Regions from separate parts of the Vibrio sp. F13 genome, predicted to be linked through region 2. Evidence: predicted binding sites of a transcription regulator. Region 2 holds the regulator's gene; each other region holds the start of a gene.
The links. Region 2 encodes PurR, which represses purine synthesis genes. Its sites were predicted from a motif close to TNANGNAAACGTTTNCNTNA; they were not measured.
Positions count from the first base shown of each region.

Region 1: purT (formate-dependent phosphoribosylglycinamide formyltransferase) is a predicted target of PurR. The motif match lies at 803-822, and genes of this name have one in related genera.
Region 3: purE (5-(carboxyamino)imidazole ribonucleotide mutase) is a predicted target of PurR. The motif match lies at 1,044-1,063, and genes of this name have one in related genera.
Region 4: glpX (class II fructose-bisphosphatase) is a predicted target of PurR. The motif match lies at 1,025-1,044, and genes of this name have one in related genera.

Region 1 covers NZ_CP170175.1:298,115-300,321, reverse strand. The annotation lists gene purT (formate-dependent phosphoribosylglycinamide formyltransferase) at 1-737, opposite strand, end outside; gene cdd (cytidine deaminase) at 905-1,792, opposite strand; gene LMH68_RS01385 (LrgB family protein) at 2,079-2,207, opposite strand, start outside.
Region 2 covers NZ_CP170175.1:2,882,616-2,884,822, reverse strand. The annotation lists gene torD (molecular chaperone TorD) at 1-437, shown strand, start outside; gene purR (HTH-type transcriptional repressor PurR) at 754-1,758, shown strand; cyclic di-GMP riboswitch class I at 1,929-2,014, shown strand; gene LMH68_RS13330 (TfoX/Sxy family DNA transformation protein) at 2,142-2,207, shown strand, end outside.
Region 3 covers NZ_CP170175.1:1,791,037-1,793,243, forward strand. The annotation lists gene LMH68_RS08175 (5-(carboxyamino)imidazole ribonucleotide synthase) at 1-482, opposite strand, end outside; gene purE (5-(carboxyamino)imidazole ribonucleotide mutase) at 488-973, opposite strand; gene LMH68_RS08185 (L-threonylcarbamoyladenylate synthase) at 1,169-1,726, shown strand; gene hemF (oxygen-dependent coproporphyrinogen oxidase) at 1,746-2,207, shown strand, end outside.
Region 4 covers NZ_CP170175.1:2,005,068-2,007,274, forward strand. The annotation lists gene glpX (class II fructose-bisphosphatase) at 1-965, opposite strand, end outside; gene zapB (cell division protein ZapB) at 1,290-1,532, shown strand; gene rraA (ribonuclease E activity regulator RraA) at 1,630-2,148, opposite strand.

The DNA.
Region 1 (2,207 bases), 700 kb from region 2:
TGCGCCGCTTTAAGTGCGTTGTCAGACATGACCTGTGGCTGCCATGATTCACGGTAATCACCGTCTTCTTGACGGTGACCGATAGGTGCACAGAAGTGAACACCGTCGACAGCACGAACGGTTAGAAGCGTGATTTCGTAATCAAAGTCGATGAAGCCTTCAACGATTACACGACCCGCGCCAGTACGGCCACCTTCTTGTGCGTAGTCCCAAGATTTCTGGATATCTTCTTCGGTTTTGATAACGCTTTGGCCTTTGCCTGAAGAACTCATTACCGGCTTAACAACGCAAGGCATACCTACGAACTCAACAGCAGCGGCGAAATCTTCAAAAGTGTCTGCAAAGCGGTAAGGCGAAGTGCTTAGTTTTAACTCTTCAGCGGCTAAACGACGAATGCCTTCACGGTTCATCGTTAGCTTGGTTGCATTAGCCGTTGGAACGACATTCAAGCCTTGTGCTTCAAGTTCAACTAACTTGCTAGTGGCAATAGCTTCAATTTCAGGAACCACATAATCTGGCTTTTCTAGTTCAATGATCGCTTGAAGTGCATCGCCGTCTAACATGTCTAATACATGGCTACGATGCGCAACTTGCATTGCTGGTGCGTCTGCATAACGATCACAAGCAATAACTTCCAAACCTAAACGTTGGCACTCGATAGCAACTTCTTTGCCGAGTTCACCTGAACCTAATAGAAGTACACGAGTAGCATTTTCACGAGTAGCAGTACCAAACATAGAAATTCCTTCCGATCTTTTGAACGATTGATTGAAAACGGGGTGATCATACTTATTTCAATGACAAAAGCAAACGTTTGCGCAAGTTGTTGCGTTAATTGCAGGCATAAAAAAAGCAGCCCTGCTAAATAGGGCTGCTTATTTAAATTTTTGTTAATCAGATGTACTTAGATTGCTAAGTAAGTCACTGGAATGTCGGGATTAATCGCTTCTAATGTAGATTGCGTATCCGCTAGGTGACTGATGCTACCTTCTGCGATTTCAACCAAAGCAGCACTTTCAATTTGTTCGAAATCGAAGCCAGCCAGTTTAAGTTGAATTAACGCGACTTGTAGAGGAGGTAGGCTCGGGTTGAACGCTGCATTTTCTGCGTAAGCACCCGTGAAAATCTCACCTGACGTCAGTTGTAATGAAACACCACTTAGGTTTTTGGTGTAAGGAGCATGGCTACGGTTTAGTGCCGCTAGCGCTTCTACAACAATAGGCGTTGTTTCTTCGGTCGTGTACTTATGATCAAGCTTCGTCATTAGGCCTGTTGTTACACCTAAATCAGCAGGGCCGAACGAGTCTGGTAGGTACTCTTGCAGAGACATTTCATCACGTTGTGGAAGCTGAACTTTAAGTTCTTTTGCTGTTGTCAGTTCGTTCATGAATTGACGACAGTGACCACAAGGACTGAAGTTGATGGTGATATCTGAGATACCGAGTTCGCCTTTCATCCAAGCGTGGCTGATTGCAGATTGCTCAGCGTGAACGGTTTGACCAAGTTGAGCACCAGCGATTTCAAGGTTTGCACCAAAATACAGAGTACCAGACAAACCACGCGCGATTGCACCAACATAAAAGTCAGATAACGGAGCGTAAGAATACGCTGCGGCAAAAGGAAGTAGCGCAATACGTAGCTCGTCATCCGCTAGACCACTTGCTTGCAGTAGGCTAGCAAATTGTTCTGGAGACAATGTCGCGTCAAAGTTGTCTGCTAATACGATGTCACTCAAAAGCGCTTTCATTGATGATGGAGCACTTTCCAGCGCCAGGGTAATACGACTGTTCATGTTGAATCCTTAATTGACCTTAGGCTTTAAGTTTATGCAATGCTCAGGAATTTTCTGTGATAAATATCACTATTGAATTGTTGTTGTTACATTGGTTTGCATAATTAGAGTGAGGTCACACTTGAAATCGATTACAAGCGCCATTTATACAGCTGATATCGCACTTATTGCTCGTAAAAGACCGTGACTTGACTGCTATTGCTAAATAATTGCGAATAAAAAGCCCAAACAGACACTGTAATAAACAGCATTCTGGTTGGGCTGAATCGCGTAGTGATCGTTTAGGTTAAGAATAGAACCAAACCACGAGCGAAAATATACTCGGTGCGATGATTGAGGTAATGACGCCACAAAGCACAAGAGCCAAAGAACTGAATGCTGCATCTTCCTGATTCTTTTCAGCACAGGTTGCCGT
Region 2 (2,207 bases):
ATGCTCAGCTAGAACTGTCTGCAGACTTTTGCGATCTTTTCTTAAAGACAGATAAGCACGGCGCTCTTCCTTACGCTTCAATGTATATCGGCGAAACTGGCCTTTTGAATGATAAGCCAGCAAAAGATATGGAAGAGATCATGGCTAAGCACAACTTAGTTGTGAACCAAGATCTAAAAGAGCCAGCAGACCACATTGCTATCGAACTCGATTTCCTTGGTAACTTGATCATTCGTTCAAACGAAACGAATATTGAAGAAGAACTAGAGAATTCATTTGCCGCTCAACAGCAGTTTATCGAACAACAACTGCTGACTTGGTTACCAAAGTTCAACGTGAAATGTCATGACGTTGATGAATTCGGTTTCTACGCCTCCGTCTCATCGTTGCTACTCGCATTCTGTCAATTAGACACTCAATATTTAGCTGGTGAATAGCTTATTGGATGACTCGTTAAATAAATTCAGAAGAATGTGACAATTCACCCGGATTTCCGGGTGAATTTTATTGCGAGTAATTTCTAGTCAGTCTAAAATTGTGACCGCAAACGATAAAATATGAAACATTCACGAAATGCTATGCTTATTATAGTTTTGAGCATTTTGGTGTTAAGACAAGCCGCTCAATAGCGGTTTTTTGTTTTTTAGCACTTTTAGTACCCAAAGAGCCCTACAAATTTAAGCTCTTAGTTAGGTAGCTTAACGGCTACTTTATTCCGTACTTTGGGAAAGTAGCTTCTAATAGGATAAAACCATGGCCACTATAAAAGATGTCGCTCGCTTAGCCGGCGTATCAACAACAACCGTTTCTCACGTAATCAATAAAACTCGCTTTGTTGCAGAAGCAACGCAAGAAAAAGTAAACAAAGCCGTAGATGAACTGAACTATGCACCAAGTGCTGTTGCTCGTAGCTTGAAGTGTAATACAACACGCACCATCGGCATGCTAGTGACTCAATCAACTAATCTATTCTTCTCTGAAGTTATCGATGGTGTTGAGAGCTACTGCTACCGTCAAGGTTACACTTTGATCCTGTGTAATACGGGCGGTATCTATGAGAAGCAACGTGACTACATTCGAATGCTTGCAGAGAAACGTGTAGATGGCATCTTAGTTATGTGTTCTGACCTAACTGAAGAACTAAGAGAGATGTTAGACCGTCACGCTGACATCCCTAAAGTTATTATGGACTGGGGCCCAGAGAGTTCTCAAGCTGATAAGATCATCGATAACTCTGAAGAAGGTGGCTACCTAGCGACCAAATACCTTATTGAACGCGGTCACTCTAAGATTGCATGTTTAAGTGGCCACTTAGACAAAGCAGCATGTGTTGAACGTATTGCCGGTTACAAGCGCGCACTTAACGAAGCTAAAATTTCTGCAGATGACAATATGATCATCGAAGGCAACTTCGAGTGTGATACGGCTGTTCTTGCTGCAGAACAAATCGTTGAGATGGAAGATCGTCCAACGGCGGTATTCTGCTTTAACGACACAATGGCACTCGGCTTAATGAGCCGACTGCAAGAAAAAGGCATCCGCATTCCTGAAGATATCTCAGTGATCGGTTACGACAACATCGAACTCGCTGAATACTTCTCTCCGCCGTTAACGACAGTTCACCAACCAAAACGTCGTGTTGGTAAGAATGCATTCGAAATTCTATTGGAGCGCATCAAAGACAAAGACCACGAAAAACGCGTCTTCGAAATGCACCCTGAAATTGTTGAACGAAGTACAGTTAAGACGTTAAATTAATTGATAATTCGAGTTTAATTTCATCAAGCGCACCTTTAGGTGCGCTTTTTTTATCAGCAACTATAATGAACCCTTATGCATAAATGAAAGATCATTAATTGAAGCAGTATCACATTTTGAAATATCAAGTGTGAGCTTCATTCAACAAAAACTTTATTCTATTCAATCAGTCACGCACAGGGCAAACCACTCGAAAGAGTGAGACGCAAAGCTTCCGGCCTAAACCACTCGTTGGTATGGTAGCGGGGTTACCGATGGCAAAATGCAGTAACTACTAATAATTTAGTAATTTACGGCTTATTGACAATTTAATTGCAACATTTTGCTAATCTCTCGGACCTGCTTATTTGGTGGCGTAGTTCAAATACACCGAGATAAATAACATGGATAAACCGATACTAAAGGACTCGATGAAGTTATTTGAGTCCCTAGGAAAAATAAAATCACGC
Region 3 (2,207 bases), 1.1 Mb from region 2:
GCCATTTCTGCCCAAGTCGCGTCAACATTGTCTAATGTCTTTAAGCGCCATTGGCCCTTGCCGTCGTAGCCGCCAAGTGTGCTCTTCAACACCATTGGTAAGCCAACGTGAGCAATTGCAGCGTCAAAGTCTTCGCGAGAGTTAACCACGTAGTACTTAGCATTCTTCACGTTCGCTTCGTCTAACAGGGCTTTTTCAAGACGACGGTCACCGCCAGCTTTGATTGCTTCTGTTGTCGGTAAGAACTTACCGCTGCGCTCACACACCTCAAGTACATCGTGAGGAATATGTTCGAATTCAGCAGTAATGACGTCCGCACGCTCAATCGCATTTTCTAAGCCGTTACCTAGAATCGCTTGCGTTAATGGGTGAACAATATTTTTGCTGCCAACATCAAAAGCAGAAATTTCAATATTCAGCGGTGCCCCAGCTAGGGACATCATGCGAGCAAGTTGGCCCGCGCCTAACACAAGAACATGCATGGAAATTAGTCCTCTGCAGGGTTTGGATTAGCCAAAACCGTTTCTGTTTGCTCAGAACGGAATGCTTCTACTTTTGCCATTACTTCTTCATTGTGTGTACCAATGATTTGAGCCGCTAGGATGCCTGCATTGGCAGCGCCAGCTTCACCGATAGCCAAAGTACCTACCGCGATACCTTTTGGCATCTGCACGATAGAAAGCAGAGAGTCCATGCCTTTCAGTGCTTTAGACTGAACTGGAACACCCAGAACTGGTACGCTTGTGAAAGCAGCAGCCATGCCCGGAAGGTGCGCTGCACCGCCAGCACCAGCAATAATTACTTTAATACCGCGCTCTTTCGCACTGGTTGCGTAGTCTGCAAGCAACTGAGGTGTGCGGTGAGCAGAAACCACTTTTGTTTCGTACGCCACGCCAAACTGATCCAACATTTCTGCAGCTAGCTTCATTGTTGGCCAATCAGATTTAGAACCCATGATAATACCGACAGTCATCTCAAACTCCTTCAGGTACGATTTAATTAGTGATTAGATATTTTGCGCGCATTATACGGGTAAAATTACTTAAGGAAAACGTTTGCGTCAGTCTAAGTTGTTAATTGATACATTTTATAAACAAATAGCTTTAGTCACAGTGAATGATAATTTGTACACTTAGCGAGTTCGATAACTGACTTAATGAGGCAACCCGTGGATAACTTTCAACATACATTGCAGGCATTACAACAAGGTGAAGTCATTGCTTACCCGACCGAAGGCGTTTTTGGGGTTGGTTGTGATCCTGATAATCCACATGCCATCAAGAAATTACTCGAGTTAAAACAGCGTCCAGTTGAAAAGGGCTTGATCTTGATTGCTGCAAGTTACGAGCAGCTGCTTCCTTATATTGATGAAAGCCAGTTGACGGAAGAACAGTTGGTAACAGTGAAAGCGACATGGCCAGGTCCGGTCACTTGGATTATGCCAACCAGCAGCAAAGTTACTGACTGGGTCAGCGGCCAGTTTGATTCCATCGCGGTACGAGTGACGGATCACCCTTTGGTTCAAAGAATGTGTAATGAGTTCGGCAAGCCGTTAACCTCTACCAGTGCCAACCTGACTGGCGAGCCGCCTTGTATGACGACTGAAGATGTTCAACAGCAACTGGGTCAACACTTAGTCGCGATTCTAGAAGGCCAAACGGGTGGCCGTGAGAAGCCAAGCGAAATTAGAGATGCAAAAACGTCGAAAATATTAAGACAGGGTTAAACCCTGCAAAGGAAGTAAGATGTCAGCAATTGATAAAGAAGCAGTAAAGCAGTTTTTACTGAGCCTACAAGATTCGATTTGCCAGCAGCTTGAGCAAGCTGATGGTGTAGCGTTGTTTGAAGAAGATGCATGGGAGCGAGAACCTGGCGATCGTCTAGGTGGCGGTGGTCGTACTCGCGTGATGACCAATGGTGCTTTATTTGAACAGGGTGGAGTTAACTTCTCTCACGTCGCTGGTAAAGCAATGCCTGCCTCTGCAACCGCTCACCGTCCTGAGTTAGCCGGACGTAAGTTTGAGGCGATGGGGGTTTCATTAGTTATCCACCCTAAAAACCCATATATCCCAACCTCACACGCGAACGTTCGATTCTTCATTGCGGAAAAAGAAGGGGAAGACCCGATTTGGTGGTTTGGTGGTGGTTTTGACTTAACGCCATTTTATCCTGTCGATGAAGATTGCCAATCTTGGCATCAAACTGCT
Region 4 (2,207 bases), 880 kb from region 2:
TAGTGGATAGATTTGATGCGGCGAATTGTACGGCAGCGGCCACGGATAAGCAGGGTTTCTGTGGTTGCGATATTACCTTGACGAGAAATACCTTCTAGCAAGTCACCCTTAGTGATGCCTGTTGCTGAGAATACAACGTTGTCGCTGCGTGCCATGTCTTCCATCTTCAATACGATACCCGCCGTTACGCCCATTTCTGCGCAGCGCTCAAGTTCAAGTTCACCGTGCTTGCGGTTCTCTTCTGTGTCGCCTTTCACTTCGTGGCGAGGTAGAAGACGACCGTGCATGTCGCCGTCGAGTGCGCGAATTACCGCCGCCGAGACCACACCTTCAGGTGCGCCGCCGATGCAGTACATGACGTCTACTTCACTGTCTGGCATACAGGTTAAGATAGAAGCCGCAACATCACCGTCTGGCACAGCAAATACACGAACGCCCATTGCTTGCATGTCGGCGATGACTTGATCATGACGAGGCTTAGCAAGCGTGGTTACGACTAGAGTATCAAGTGTTTTACCTAGTGCTTTAGCGATGTTTTCTAGGTTTTCTGTTAGTGGCAGTTCTAGGTCAATCACGCCTTTAGCGCCAGGGCCAACAACCAACTTTTCCATGTACATATCAGGCGCTTTAAGGAAGCTGCCTTTTTCGCCCGCAGCCAATACAGCCAATGCATTTGATTGGCCCATTGCTGTCATGCGTGTCCCTTCAATTGGGTCAACTGCGATGTCGACAGCGTCGCCGCCCACACCTACGTTTTCGCCGATGTATAGCATAGGTGCATCATCGATTTCACCTTCGCCGATAACAATCTCACCGCTAATTTCGGTTTTGTTTAATAGGCTACGCATTACTTCTACAGCAGCGCCATCTGCAGCGTTTTTATCGCCACGGCCAAGCCACTTGTAACCAGCTAGTGCTGCACCTTCTGTGACACGAGAGAATGACATTGCTAAATCGCGTTTCATGCGGACTCCAAAATTTTCAAAGGGGGAATAGAAATTTCGCGGCGAATTTTACCATATCCAAAAGGAAACGTTTGCCTTTTTGTTTTTTGGAGATTGCTCTCGATCAATTCGCAGTGGAAAACAGTTATTATTCATCAAAATAATCGGTTTGCCGTTGTGGCGGTAATCGTTCACGTCAATATTCGGTAAAAAGCGCTGTTTTTTTCATCGAATGGCGCAAAATATCGAATATATTGAGTGTTTATCCTTGCTCTGCTGAGTAGAATGGGGAAATAAGTGGAGTGAACCTTCACCATCAAACGGATAACTTAAAGGTAGGCCAGAATGTCTTTTGAAGTACTAGAGCAGCTAGAAGCAAAAATTCAAACAGCAGTAGATACAATTGCACTTCTTCAAATGGAAGTGGAAGAGCTTAAAGAAGAGAAACAAGCACTAGCAACAGAAGCTGGTGAGCTTAAAGCAAGCCGTCACGAGCTAGAGCAAAAAACTCAGCAAATGCAGGAAGAGCATTCAGCATGGCAAGATCGCATCCGTAACCTTCTTGGTAAAATGGATGAAGTAGAGTAATCGACTCTTCAGATTTAAAAAAACGCCCGCTACTCAGTAGCGGGCGTTTTTGTTTGTGTTCTTATGATTTGTTTTATTATTTGAAGCTGAGTGAGAGTTACTCGACGTCTTCTTCCTCGACATCCAAATTGAGTTCTACATCTAGAGGTTCGGCAGAAAGAATGATGCCAGTGTTGTCTGCGTAGAGGTAATCTTCAGGTAAGAAGGTCACGCTGCCAAAGTTCACTGGAACGTCTAATTCACCGACACCTTCTTGGCTCGCACCAACAGGGATAGAAGCCAAGGCTTGGATACCTAGGTTCATGTCTTCAAGCTCATCGACTTCACGAACGCACCCGTAAACCACAATCCCTTCCCACTCATTGTCTTCGGCAAGTAGGGCTATCTCAGCATCGATCAGCGCTTTACGTAGTGAGCCGCCCCCATCGATTAACAACACACGCCCCAGACCGTCTTGCTCTAGTACAGAGCGAATCAAAGCGTTGTCTTCAAAACACTTTAATGTCGTGATCTGTCCTGCGAAGGATGCACGTCCACCGAAGTTGCTGAACATTGGCTCCACGACATCAACTTGATCCAAATATATGTCGCACAGTGCTGAAGTGTTGTATTCCATTAGTATACCTTTTGAACAATGAGCTTACTTTGAGTATATCGGCGCTTGATCCCTTTGCA